DNA from 3 places in the Metabacillus herbersteinensis genome. Region 2 is predicted to be linked to each of the others. Evidence: a T-box and tRNA genes for the amino acid it is inferred to sense, from the RefSeq annotation. Region 2 holds a T-box; the other regions hold tRNA genes.
What was found. A T-box is a leader RNA that pairs with one kind of tRNA and senses whether it is charged. The one in region 2 lies ahead of pheS (phenylalanine--tRNA ligase subunit alpha), so its partner is inferred to be a tRNA-Phe.

Region 1: it encodes a tRNA-Phe, which carries the amino acid that the T-box ahead of pheS (phenylalanine--tRNA ligase subunit alpha) is inferred to sense. The anticodon was not compared.
Region 3: it encodes a tRNA-Phe, which carries the amino acid that the T-box ahead of pheS (phenylalanine--tRNA ligase subunit alpha) is inferred to sense. The anticodon was not compared.

Annotation. Positions count from the first base shown of each region.
Region 1 covers NZ_JBHLVO010000028.1:144-4,391, reverse strand. Annotated here, with positions in the region: gene ACFFIX_RS21830 (ABC transporter permease) at 1-275, opposite strand, end outside; gene ACFFIX_RS21825 (ABC transporter substrate-binding protein) at 302-1,369, opposite strand; tRNA gene ACFFIX_RS21820 (tRNA-Glu) at 1,925-1,996, opposite strand; tRNA gene ACFFIX_RS21815 (tRNA-Ser) at 2,014-2,104, opposite strand; tRNA gene ACFFIX_RS21810 (tRNA-Asn) at 2,112-2,186, opposite strand; tRNA gene ACFFIX_RS21805 (tRNA-Ile) at 2,216-2,292, opposite strand; tRNA gene ACFFIX_RS21800 (tRNA-Gly) at 2,296-2,369, opposite strand; tRNA gene ACFFIX_RS21795 (tRNA-His) at 2,388-2,460, opposite strand; tRNA gene ACFFIX_RS21790 (tRNA-Phe) at 2,497-2,569, opposite strand; tRNA gene ACFFIX_RS21785 (tRNA-Asp) at 2,726-2,801, opposite strand; tRNA gene ACFFIX_RS21780 (tRNA-Met) at 2,816-2,892, opposite strand; tRNA gene ACFFIX_RS21775 (tRNA-Ser) at 2,972-3,064, opposite strand; tRNA gene ACFFIX_RS21770 (tRNA-Ile) at 3,083-3,159, opposite strand; tRNA gene ACFFIX_RS21765 (tRNA-Met) at 3,167-3,243, opposite strand; tRNA gene ACFFIX_RS21760 (tRNA-Ala) at 3,271-3,346, opposite strand; tRNA gene ACFFIX_RS21755 (tRNA-Pro) at 3,363-3,439, opposite strand; tRNA gene ACFFIX_RS21750 (tRNA-Arg) at 3,443-3,519, opposite strand; tRNA gene ACFFIX_RS21745 (tRNA-Leu) at 3,537-3,625, opposite strand; tRNA gene ACFFIX_RS21740 (tRNA-Gly) at 3,637-3,708, opposite strand; tRNA gene ACFFIX_RS21735 (tRNA-Leu) at 3,732-3,817, opposite strand; tRNA gene ACFFIX_RS21730 (tRNA-Lys) at 3,825-3,900, opposite strand; tRNA gene ACFFIX_RS21725 (tRNA-Thr) at 4,078-4,153, opposite strand; tRNA gene ACFFIX_RS21720 (tRNA-Val) at 4,178-4,248, opposite strand, start outside.
Region 2 covers NZ_JBHLVO010000001.1:406,146-410,393, forward strand. Annotated here, with positions in the region: gene pheT (phenylalanine--tRNA ligase subunit beta) at 1-2,007, opposite strand, end outside; gene pheS (phenylalanine--tRNA ligase subunit alpha) at 2,023-3,057, opposite strand; T-box leader at 3,126-3,371, opposite strand; gene ACFFIX_RS02070 (TrmH family RNA methyltransferase) at 3,426-4,178, opposite strand.
Region 3 covers NZ_JBHLVO010000008.1:163,671-167,918, forward strand. Annotated here, with positions in the region: gene queG (tRNA epoxyqueuosine(34) reductase QueG) at 1-1,069, opposite strand, end outside; gene ACFFIX_RS12155 (B3/B4 domain-containing protein) at 1,147-1,812, shown strand; tRNA gene ACFFIX_RS12160 (tRNA-Gly) at 1,878-1,951, opposite strand; tRNA gene ACFFIX_RS12165 (tRNA-Leu) at 2,071-2,151, opposite strand; tRNA gene ACFFIX_RS12170 (tRNA-Leu) at 2,162-2,250, opposite strand; tRNA gene ACFFIX_RS12175 (tRNA-Cys) at 2,299-2,372, opposite strand; tRNA gene ACFFIX_RS12180 (tRNA-Gly) at 2,383-2,457, opposite strand; tRNA gene ACFFIX_RS12185 (tRNA-Gln) at 2,521-2,595, opposite strand; tRNA gene ACFFIX_RS12190 (tRNA-His) at 2,762-2,837, opposite strand; tRNA gene ACFFIX_RS12195 (tRNA-Trp) at 2,852-2,925, opposite strand; tRNA gene ACFFIX_RS12200 (tRNA-Tyr) at 2,940-3,023, opposite strand; tRNA gene ACFFIX_RS12205 (tRNA-Thr) at 3,039-3,111, opposite strand; tRNA gene ACFFIX_RS12210 (tRNA-Phe) at 3,126-3,201, opposite strand; tRNA gene ACFFIX_RS12215 (tRNA-Asp) at 3,390-3,465, opposite strand; tRNA gene ACFFIX_RS12220 (tRNA-Met) at 3,599-3,675, opposite strand; tRNA gene ACFFIX_RS12225 (tRNA-Val) at 3,691-3,766, opposite strand; tRNA gene ACFFIX_RS12230 (tRNA-Glu) at 3,812-3,886, opposite strand; tRNA gene ACFFIX_RS12235 (tRNA-Ser) at 3,913-4,004, opposite strand; tRNA gene ACFFIX_RS12240 (tRNA-Asn) at 4,009-4,083, opposite strand; rRNA gene rrf (5S ribosomal RNA) at 4,097-4,212, opposite strand.

The DNA.
Region 1 (4,248 bases), on a different contig from region 2:
AATAATGCGATTACCGTACTAAACAATGTTATCCAAAGGGTATTCTGAACCGTTTTCCAAGTTGCTTTCTCTGTTAGTACTTCTTGATATAGAGTAAGGCTAATGGTTCCTTCCGGGAACAGACTCAGCCACATCAAACGGCAAATAGGTAATAAAAAAATAAATACAATAAGCACAAAACCTAGTATTCCCCACCAACTCTTGAAGATAGAAGAAAAGGAAAACGAGTAAATGGCTCTCGTTTTCCTTAATGGACTCTGGTATGGTGAATTCATTTCCCCACTCCCTTTTAAGTTCCAAATTACTGACTAACTGTTTTTTCAAACTGCTTTTTATCATCTTCTCTCGATTTATATAACTCTTGGATGTCTGAGGAAATGACCTTCATCTCATCAATTGTTTTTAATCCTTCTGGAGCTTCTACTCCGCTTCGAATCGGTGTATAGCCAAGCTCAACAGCAAGCTTCTGGCCTTCTTCTGATAGTACAAAGTCAACAAAAGCCTTAGCAGCTGCTTCGTTTTGAGTTACTTTCATGATACCAATTGGCTCCGTAATAACTGGTACACCTTCTTCAGGATAGACTAGTTCGACCGGAGATCCTTCCGCTTTTGCACGTGCGACGATAAAATCAACGACCATTCCAAAATCTTTTTCCCCACTAGCAACACCTTTAAGAACGTCTCCATTCCCTTTTGTTACTGTTACTTCGTTTGAACTGATTTTTTCATAAAAATCCCAACCAAAATCATCTTGGCGTGTAAGAACTCCTAAGTTATAAGCTGCCGCTCCTGAATATAATGGACTTGGCATGATGATTTTTCCTATTGCCTCTTCTGAAATTAACGCATTCCAACTCGTAGGCATTTCAGCGACATTCTCAGTGTTAACTGCTAAAGCAGTAGCCATAACTTTTGTGCCATAGTATGTACCATCCGAATCAATTAATTCCGTTGGAATTTCGCTTGCCTCAGGTGATTTGTAAGACAACAACAAATCCTCTTCCTTCAAACTTTCAAATGTAACAGCATCTGCTACTAAGAGTACATCAGCCTGAATATCACCAGCTAATTGCTCTGCGTTAATTTTCGAAATAACTTCTTCTGTACCCGAACGAAATGTTTCAACTTTTACCTCAGGATATTCTTCCTGAAAGCCTTCTACTAATTTAGCAGCATCAGCATCTGGCTGTGATGTATAAAAATTTAGCGTTCCTTCTACCACTGAACCAATTTCCTTGGCTTCGCTTGTATTATTGGTAGCAGTTGACCCCTCACTTCCTTGATTATTTGAAGAAGTTGAATTGTTACTGCAAGCACTTGCCAAAATCATCAAAATTCCCAAAAATAAACTTAAACTCCATTTATGCATTGAATTTTCCTCCTTTAATGATTTTTGGTTCATAAAGATTCTTAAACGAACATTTGGTTTTTTGCACTCCTTTCCACAAAATTTTAATATGTACTTGGATTGTTGTACCTTAAGCATAAGAAACCATTGTTAACGGGGTGTAAAGGAGAGTTATAGATATTGAAAATTTTTTGTAAATATTAATTTTTCAAATACACCGTACCTTTAAAACATTGCTTTTAAAACAATTAAGAGAAGGCTTTAACAAGTACAAAAAAAGACAGCCCCCTTTGACTAGGAGACTGCCTGTTCACATTATTTAAATAAGCACTGTTTATATGTTGAGGTTTAGAATATGGAATTAAAAGAACAAAAGCGCGGGCGACTTGGTCAGCCCCGACAAGCATAAGGCGATTCTAAATAGAAGGCGTTCTTTGCCTTCAATTTAGAATTGACTTATGACCTCGAGGGGCTAGGCGCTCGAGCTGGATGCAGAAACGTTATCCACAGTTCAAGAATTTTATAATTTCCTTAACAAAGAAAAAGACGTTGCATTATGCAACGTCTTTTAAAAGATGACCCATACGGGATTCGAACCCGTGTTACCGCCGTGAAAGGGCGGTGTCTTAACCGCTTGACCAATGGGCCATATATATATTATTATCTGGCGGAGAAGGAGGGATTTGAACCCTCGCGCCGCTTACACGACCTACACCCTTAGCAGGGGCGCCTCTTCAGCCACTTGAGTACTTCCCCAGATATATGGCTCCGCAGGCAGGACTCGAACCTGCGACCGATCGGTTAACAGCCGATAGCTCTACCACTGAGCTACTGCGGAATAAAAACATAAACTTTTTTTCTAAGAGATGGTGGGCCTGAATGGACTCGAACCATCGACCTCACGCTTATCAGGCGTGCGCTCTAACCAGCTGAGCTACAGGCCCATTTGGAGCGGGTGAAGGGAATCGAACCCTCATCATCAGCTTGGAAGGCTGAGGTTTTACCACTAAACTACACCCGCATTTATTTAGTTAAAAAGGGCGACTGATGGGAATCGAACCCACGAATGCCTGAACCACAATCAGGTGCGTTAACCACTTCGCCACAACCGCCACAGTAAAAATGCTTAAAATTTTCGAAAGAAAAGGTGGCTCAGGACGGAATCGAACCGCCGACACAAGGATTTTCAGTCCTTTGCTCTACCGACTGAGCTACTGAGCCATAAGTTTTCGGCTTCCGCTAAGCTTCAAATCTCTTCGTCAGCTCCTTCACTTACATCCTCACGTATTAATATACGCTCCGGTGTTCACTCAGTCACTTCCTCGACCATTTCGCTTATCGAAACCCTTATCTAGGGTACAATTTTCTAATTTGATATGGCGGTCCCGACGGGAATCGAACCCGCGATCTCCTGCGTGACAGGCAGGCATGTTAACCGCTACACCACGGAACCGTAAAATTTATGATTGGTTGCGGGGGCAGGATTTGAACCTGCGACCTTCGGGTTATGAGCCCGACGAGCTACCGAACTGCTCCACCCCGCGATAATAATAATTATTAATGGTTTTCTATGCTCTTTGTATTTACTTATTAAAATCCGTACTGCTTCTAGGATGATAAAAGTGGAGGAGGAAGAGGGATTCGAACCCCCGCGGGGTTTGACACCCCTGTCGGTTTTCAAGACCGATCCCTTCAGCCAGACTTGGGTATTCCTCCGTTGGTATTACAGATAAATGGTGGACCTTGTAGGACTCGAACCTACGACCGGACGGTTATGAGCCGTCTGCTCTAACCAGCTGAGCTAAAGGTCCCTTAATTTGGTAGCGGCGGAGGGAGTCGAACCCACGACCTCACGGGTATGAACCGTACGCTCTAGCCAGCTGAGCTACACCGCCAAATTAGGATGATATTTAAAACACATATGGTGGAGCCTAGCGGGATCGAACCGCTGACCTCCTGCGTGCAAGGCAGGCGCTCTCCCAGCTGAGCTAAGGCCCCAAATTGTAAAAGAAAATGGTCGGGAAGACAGGATTCGAACCTGCGACCCCTTGGTCCCAAACCAAGTGCTCTACCAAGCTGAGCTACTTCCCGTTATGGCGCGCCCGAGAGGAGTCGAACCCCTAACCTTTTGATCCGTAGTCAAACGCTCTATCCAATTGAGCTACGGGCGCATATTAAAAAATTAAGATGGTGCCGAGGACCGGAATCGAACCGGTACGGTAGTCACCTACCGCAGGATTTTAAGTCCTGTGCGTCTGCCAGTTCCGCCACCCCGGCAACATATTAAGAGCGGAAGACGAGGTTCGAACTCGCGACCCCCACCTTGGCAAGGTGGTGTTCTACCACTGAACTACTTCCGCATATGCTGACAAAAAAATTTATATGGTGCGGGTGAAGGGACTCGAACCCCCACGTCACAAGGACACTAGATCCTAAGTCTAGCGCGTCTGCCAATTCCGCCACACCCGCATATAAATGGTGAGCCATGAAGGATTCGAACCTTCGACCCTCTGATTAAAAGTCAGATGCTCTACCAACTGAGCTAATGGCTCATCTTAAAAGTATGAAAAAGATGAAAGTTTTTGTAGTTGTTTCTCGACGTCCAAGTCTCAGAAAGGTTATGCAAGAAGCAGCTCGATTTGTACGCTGTAGTAACGCTTCGTAGCTTACTCGATCGTGCTCTACCAACTGAGCTAATGGCTCATCTTAAAATTCACTCTTAAAATGAGTGGTGCCGGCAAGAGGACTTGAACCCCCAACCTACTGATTACAAGTCAGTTGCTCTACCAGTTGAGCTACACCGGCGTAATAAAAAGTAATAATATGTTATGGTGGAGGATGACGGGATCGAACCGCCGACCCTCTGCTTGTAAGGCAGATGCTCTCCCAGCTGAGCTAAT
Region 2 (4,248 bases):
ATATCCTACGAGATTGTCTGCTACAAACACTTCAGCCGTTCTTCCTGGATGCATCCCTTCACGCTTCGCTTGTTTATAGGAGATAACATCTGTTAAACCTAGTACATCAAATAAACCATCCAAAATCCCTTTTACAACATAAAAATCTACAGGCTTTTTCTCACCTTGCCATGCGTGAACATGCCAAAGTCCAGTAATTGCACCTGATAACCGTTCTTTTTCAGTAGGCTGCTTTCCTTCTCCATTTGATATGAAAACAGATCCCGTTTCATAAAGACTTACTTGATCAATTTGTCTCGCAATATTGTATTTTAATGTTTCTAATAGATGCGGAATTAAGCTTAGTCTTAGCGCACTTCGCTCTTCACTCATTGGAAGCGATAGTCGAGTAACTTCAGACTGTTCTAGCGCGAACTTTGTAGCTTTTTCAGTGCTTGTTAATGAGTAAGTAATTGCTTGACATAAACCAACACCTTCTAAGTAACGGCGGACTTTACGACGTTTTGCTTGGTATTCGGTTAATTTCCCAGGAATTGATGCCCCAACTGGTAACGTTGTTGGGATATTATCATACCCATAAAGTCTTGCAACCTCTTCAACTAAATCTTCCTCAATAGTAATGTCTCCTCGTCTCGATGGCACAGTGACAGTGATCGTCCCGTTATCACTAGTAACCTCGAATTGAAGACGGTCAAAAATTGCTTTTATTTCTTCTGAAGAGATATTCATCCCGAGTACAGCATTGATTTTCTCAACGGTTGTTGAAATAACTGCCTGCTCTTTGTTCACTTCATCAAATATGGCAGATCCTTGTAAAACTTCACCACCCGCATACTGTGCAATAAGCTGTGCTGCTCGTTCTGCTGCTGCACGAACACGGTTGTGATCAACACCTTTTTCAAAACGTGCACTTGCTTCACTTCGTAGTCCATGATCTTTTGAAGATGTTCGAATTGTTCCACCATCAAATAAAGCAGATTCAAGTAAGATCGTCGTTGTATCTGAATGAACTTCTGAATTTGCACCACCCATTACACCAGCTAATGCAACTGGCTCTGTTCCATTTGTAATCACTAAATGTTCTTCTGTTAATGTACGTTCTTGATCATCTAGTGTAACAATTTTTTCACCAGCTTTTGCACGACGAACCAGAATTTCTTTTGACCCTAAACGATCGTAATCAAAAGCATGTAGAGGCTGGCCGTACTCTAGCAAAACAAAGTTTGTTATATCAACAACATTGTTATGAGGGCGAATCCCAGCAGCCATTAATCGTGTTTGCATCCAAAGAGGTGATGGAGCAATTTTTACATTTTTAATTACTTTTGCAATATACAATGGATTGTCTTGCTTCGCTTCAATGGTAAGGGAAATCGCTTCCGATGCTTTTTCACTTACAGTCTCATACGAAACCTCTGGATATGTTACAGATGTTCCTAAAATAGCTGCTACCTCATGCGCGACACCTAGCATACTTAAACAATCAGAGCGGTTCGGCGTTAAACCTAGCTCTAATATTGAATCATTAAGATTCAGTTGTGCTAATGCGTCTGCTCCCACTTCAACATCATTAGGAAATACAAAAATACCTTCAGAATATTCCTTAGAAACAAGTTTAGATTCTATTCCAAGCTCTTGAAGAGAGCAAATCATTCCGTGTGACTCTTCTCCACGAAGCTTTGCTTTTTTAATTTTAAAATTACCTGGTAGAACCGCTCCAACCGTTGCAACTGCTACCTTTTGCCCTTTGTCAACATTCGCAGCTCCACAAATAATTTGAACGGTTTCACCATTTCCAAGATCAACTAAGCATTTATTTAGTTTGTCTGCGTTTTGATGTTGCTCACGCTCTAAAACATGACCAACCACTACACCTGAAATACCTTCGTTTAGAACGTCAACACCTTCTACTTCGATCCCACTGCGCGTTATTTTTTCTGCAAGATCTGAAGGAGTAATATCTGAAACATCTACATATTGCTGTAACCATTTATATGAAACATACATGAAGTAGCCCTCCTATTAAGCTCGTTTAAATTGTTTTAAGAAACGTAGGTCATCTGTGTAAAAATGACGAATATCATCGATTCCGTACTTTAACATTGCAATTCTTTCTGGACCCATACCAAAAGCGAAACCACGGTATTTCTTCGAATCAAATCCAGCCATCTCAAGTACATTCGGATGTACCATACCAGCTCCTAAAATCTCGATCCATCCTGTTCTTTTGCAAACGCTACATCCCTTACCACCACATGAGAAGCATGACACATCAACTTCAACAGAAGGCTCGGTAAACGGGAAGAAACTTGGGCGTAAACGGATTTCACGCTCGTCACCGAACATTTTCTTCGCAAAAACTTCAAGCGTTCCTTTTAAATCACTCATTGAAATGTTTTCATCCACGACAAGTCCTTCAATTTGTGTGAACTGATGTGAATGTGTCGCATCATCATTATCACGGCGATACACCTTACCAGGACAAATAATTTTAACTGGTCCTTGACCATTAAACATGCCAAGAGTCCTTGCCTGGACTGGTGATGTATGAGTACGAAGCAGCAGCTCTTCCGTAATGTAAAAAGAATCTTGCATATCTCGGGCAGGATGACCTTTTGGAAGGTTTAGTGCTTCAAAATTATAATAATCTGTTTCAACCTCTGGTCCTTCAGCAATGCTATAGCCCATCCCTAGAAATAAGTCTTCAATTTCTTCAACAACAGCTGTGATTGGATGGTGATTTCCGACTTTTACAGTTCTACCAGGTAACGTCACATCAATTGTCTCAGAGGATAATTTCTCTTCGACAGCTGCTAGTTCAAGATTTTCCTGTTTACTCGTAATCGAACCTGCAATGCTTTCACGAACATCGTTTACCAACGCTCCCATGACGGGTCTTTCTTCAGCTGATAATTTACCCATCCCTCTAAGTACTTCTGTAATAGGACCCTTCTTACCTAAGTAAGCGACACGAATGTCATTTAGCTCCTTCAAATTAGAGGCCTGCTCTACTTTCTCCAATGCTTCTAGTTGAAGCTGTTTTAATTGCTCTTGCATGAGATTTCCTCCTTCATCGGATCTTAAATGGTAGATCTATTTTTTGAAAAACAAAAAACTCGCCCCCAAAAAGGGACGAGTTGATATCGCGTTACCACCCTTGTTAACAATACAAAAGAATCGTGTATTGCTCACTTCATTTCAATAACGGTAAAAACCGGAACACCTTTAGATGCCATTTTACCAGCATGGTCCTAGTGTCAACTCCAGAGGTGAATTCATTTACGGTCAACCATAAAAGTGCTTGCAGTCACGACACTTTCTCCCTAAGATGGCGATTTTGGTAAATTACTACTCTCTATCATCGTTTCTTTTCATATGTAACTAACTGTAGTTTATTATAATAAATAGATTTCGTTCTCGCAAGGTTATCCACGTAAATGATAAAGTAAAATTCCAGTAGCTATCCCTACATTAAGAGATTCGGCTCCACCATAGATTGGAATATAAAGATTTTGATCTGTTTTCGCTAACAAATCCTGACCAACGCCTGAACCTTCATTTCCCATGATTAGGACAAAAGAGGTCGAAGGTTTTATTTCCTTATAGGATACTCCATTTTGTAATGAAGTTCCATAAATAGGGAATCCTTTTTCTTTATATATGTGAAGCATTTCTTGTAGGTTCGCCTTTTTTATCGCTAAGTGAAAAATAGATCCTTGGCTAGAACGCACGACCTTTGGGTTGTATAAGTCTACTGTTCCTTTACCTAAAACGACTCCATCAATGCCCGCTGCATCTGCTGTACGAATAATCGTTCCAAGATTCCCAGGGTCTTGAAGAGCGTCAACAAACAATAATTTTTGCCAAGAATCAATGTTTGTTGGAATTAGTTCTTCACAAATGGCTGCAACTCCTTGAGGTGTTTCCGTATCACTTATCGCCTTCATGACTTCAGTAGTCACGATCGTCATTGTTAAATCATCAACATTCCAAGAAGAAGGCAAGCTTACTTCTTCCGATACGATTAATTCTCGGATAATCTCTTTACGTTTGAGAGCCTCTTCCACTAGATGAAAGCCTTCAATAAGAAAGGTACCTGTTGCTTCTCGTTCTTTTTTTGTATGTAGTTTGCGCCACTGTTTCACTTTTGTATTTTTAACAGATTCTATTCGATTCATGTTACGTACTCCTTTACTTACATTATTCCCTTCACATCATACATAATAAGCGTGTATTTAACAAATACTA
Region 3 (4,248 bases), on a different contig from region 2:
CAAAAGCTTTCTGTAATTCATCGCTTGCTTCTAGTTCTCCAATCTTCCCGATAGCCCATCCAGCTGTTCCTCTAATCACTGGTCTTGGATCTGTATGCAATAGTTTAATTAAATCGGGGATCGCTGTTGTATCTTTAAAGTGTGCAAGAGCAATGATTGCATTACGTTGGATCGGTTTTTTTCCTCTCCAAGAGCCTGAAACATGACCAAACTTCTCTTTGAACTCTCGATTACTCATCGTTAAAAGGGGTTTAAGCTTCGGCTTTGCAATCTCAGGATCGGGTTCCATTTCTTCATGAAAGTGAAAATCTTTCCCTTTATTTTCGGGACAAACAGTTTGACAAGTGTCACAACCGTATAGTCTGTTTCCAAGTTTAGCGCGATACTGTTCTGGTAGAAACCCTTTTGTTTGCGTCAAAAAAGCAATACATTTAGAAGAGTCAAGCTGCCCACCTTGTACTAGAGCCCCAGTTGGACAGACGTCTACACATTTATTACAGCTTCCACATTGATCTTCCAATGGCTTGTCAGGTAAAAGTGGTAGATTCGTAATGATTTCGCCCAGATAAACATATGAACCAAACTCGGGTGTAATAATCGCACAGTTTTTACCACTCCAGCCTATGCCTGCTCTCTGTGCAACAGCACGGTCAGATAGCTCTCCTGTATCGACCATAGATTTAATTTTAACTTCTGGCACCTTTTCCTTTATATAGGATTCTAGCTTTGACAAGCGATCTCTTAACACAACATGATAATCTTGTCCCCAAGAAGCTCTACAAAATATTCCTCTACGATCAGCTTTGGTGCTTTTTGGTGCAGCTTTCATTTTAGAAGGATAGGCTAAGGCAATCGAAATAATGGACCTTGCTTTCGGTAATAACAAGTCAGGATTAGAACGTTTTTCGAGATCCGACTCTTCAAAACCTGATTGATATCCTAGTCCCTGCTGTACAGTTAATCGCTGTTTTAATTCATCAAAAACAGATGCACTTGCAAACCCAATTTTATCAATACCAATTTCTTTACTATATTGAATAATCTCTTCCTTAAGTTGATAATAGTCCACTCCCAAAGCCCCCTTCTTTAAAGGCCCTCTAAAATATATGGTAAGATAAATAAAATAGTATTTGGAGGGTTAAATTTATGGAAATTAATATAGATTCAGGTCTCAAACAGAAGATTGACAACTTTAAAATAGGTGCAATTTTATACGAAAATATAGAAGTGTCTCACTCACCTCAAATGTTACAAGGTCGCCTCAGACTATTTCAAGAATCCTTATTTTTTGAATATGCTGAAAAAAATGTTACAGATATTCCAAGTGTTAAAGAATGGCGAAATTCATTTAAGCTGGTTGGGGCTGATCCTGCTAGATACCGCCCTTCCAATGAAGCATTGCTTCGCCGCGTTCAAAAACAACAGTATATTAGTAGTATGCACTCAGCTGTTGACTTGAATAATTTCTTATCTCTACAATATCAAATTCCATTAGGCATCTATGATTATAACTTACTCAAAGGTAATATCTTAATAACAATTGGAACTGAATCTGATACATACTTGGCCGTAAATGAACGCGAAGTTAATTTTGAAAACAAGATTCTCTCAAAAGACTCTATAGGAGCTTTCGGAAGTCCATACGTTGATTCTAAGAGAACATCCGTTAACTTCGATACCAAGGACGCACTTCATCTAGTATACCTTCGACCTTCTATGAACAGTGAAGATGCGAAGGATTTATTAGCATCCTTAACAAAAATGTTTCTTCAAATACATGGTGGTGAAGCAACATATAAAGTTATCGAATAAAAAAATAAATAACGCAATGCCCCGTTTTACTAAGAAACGAAACACTGCGTTGATAATAGTATGTATGGAGCGGGTGAAGGGAATCGAACCCTCATCATCAGCTTGGAAGGCTGAGGTTTTACCACTAAACTACACCCGCATATATTGGTTGTTTTGTATTATACCAAGGTCTACGTTAAGAATCAATACTTTGAAAAAAATAGCGAAATTTGTCGAACAAGTAACAAAAATAAAAACAGGGATATCCTGTCATTTTAATACCAGTGGTCGGGATCGAACCGACACTCCAAAGGAACACGATTTTGAGTCGTGCGCGTCTGCCAATTCCGCCACACTGGCCTAATACATATGGTGCCGAGGACCGGAATCGAACCGGTACGGTAGTCACCTACCGCAGGATTTTAAGTCCTGTGCGTCTGCCAGTTCCGCCACCCCGGCTAAGAGGTATAAAAAAAGCATTTCTAGATAACAATTCAATAAATGAATTGGAGGCGACACCCGGATTTGAACCGGGGATAAAGGTTTTGCAGACCTCTGCCTTACCACTTGGCTATGCCGCCAACTAGAAAATGGAGCGGAAGACGAGGTTCGAACTCGCGACCCCCACCTTGGCAAGGTGGTGTTCTACCACTGAACTACTTCCGCATCATTTAATTATATTATACTCTAGCCTATGCTATTAAGGCAAAATTGTTTCTAAAAAAAGATTGGCTGGGCTAGCTGGATTTGAACCAACGCATGTCGCAGTCAAAGTGCGATGCCTTACCGCTTGGCTATAGCCCAATGAATAAGCTTCAAGAAAAAACTTCCTGAGTATGCTTCATGAATAATCGTCGACTACTAAGTAGACGTGATATCTTAGTAAAACCTAATATCATTATAGTAATTGAGTTTAATCCCTCATGCTTAATCAGAAATGAATCAAGATGTTAATACTAGAAATTAAAAATGGGGCGACTGATGGGAATCGAACCCACGAATGCCTGAACCACAATCAGGTGCGTTAACCACTTCGCCACAACCGCCACGAAATTTATATTGGCAGGGGCAGTAGGAATCGAACCCACACTGGAGGTTTTGGAGACCTCTGTTCTACCTTTAAACTATGCCCCTATGTTATATATAGATGGTGGAGGGGGGCAGATTCGAACTGCCGAACCCGAAGGAGCGGATTTACAGTCCGCCGCGTTTAGCCACTTCGCTACCCCTCCATATTAATAAAACAGTGCCGGCAAGAGGACTTGAACCCCCAACCTACTGATTACAAGTCAGTTGCTCTACCAGTTGAGCTACACCGGCTTAATAATATTAAATGGTGGCTCAGGACGGAATCGAACCGCCGACACAAGGATTTTCAGTCCTTTGCTCTACCGACTGAGCTACTGAGCCATTTATTAAAATCGAATAATACTTTGTTTTAAACTTGAAACCTTCGCCCAAATTTCAGGGAGCTTAACCAAGTAGCAGCTCAATTTGTGCGCTGATGCTTTGCTTTGTAGCTTACTCGAACGTGCTCTACCGACTGAGCTACTGAGCCATTTTTATAAATCGTAATTTAGTTTCTAAATAAAAAAATATGGCGGTCCCGACGGGAATCGAACCCGCGATCTCCTGCGTGACAAGCAGGCATGTTAACCGCTACACCACGGAACCGTAAATTTACGATAAGCTTCGATCTCTTCGTCAGCTTCACTCATTCAGATCCTCGTACAAACAACGTACGCTCCGGTCTTCACTCGTTTTGCTTCCTCGACCTTCTCGCTTCTCCTGAATTTTCATTTTTAATTGGTTGCGGGGGCAGGATTTGAACCTGCGACCTTCGGGTTATGAGCCCGACGAGCTACCGAACTGCTCCACCCCGCGATAATATTATTAAAATGGTGGAGGATGACGGGATCGAACCGCCGACCCTCTGCTTGTAAGGCAGATGCTCTCCCAGCTGAGCTAATCCTCCAAAGTACTTAATTCATATTAACATACATTGAATCTTTATAAAAGTTGGTGACCCATACGGGATTCGAACCCGTGTTACCGCCGTGAAAGGGCGGTGTCTTAACCGCTTGACCAATGGGCCATAAAATCAATCTATGAATAAAGTAGTGGCGGAGAGCAAGGGATTTGAACCCTTGAGACAGCGTTAACCGCCTACACGATTTCCAATCGTGCTCCTTCGGCCACTCGGACAGCTCTCCATAATGGCTCCGCAGGCAGGACTCGAACCTGCGACCGATCGGTTAACAGCCGATAGCTCTACCACTGAGCTACTGCGGAATAATATAAAATTGCCCGGCAATGTCCTACTCTCACAGGGGGAGACCCCCAACTACCATCGGCGCTGAAGAGCTTAACTTCCGTGTTCGGGATGGGAACGGGTGTGACCTCTTCGCCATCATCACCAGACATTATGACAAAAATAATTATACTATTTTCAGAGAA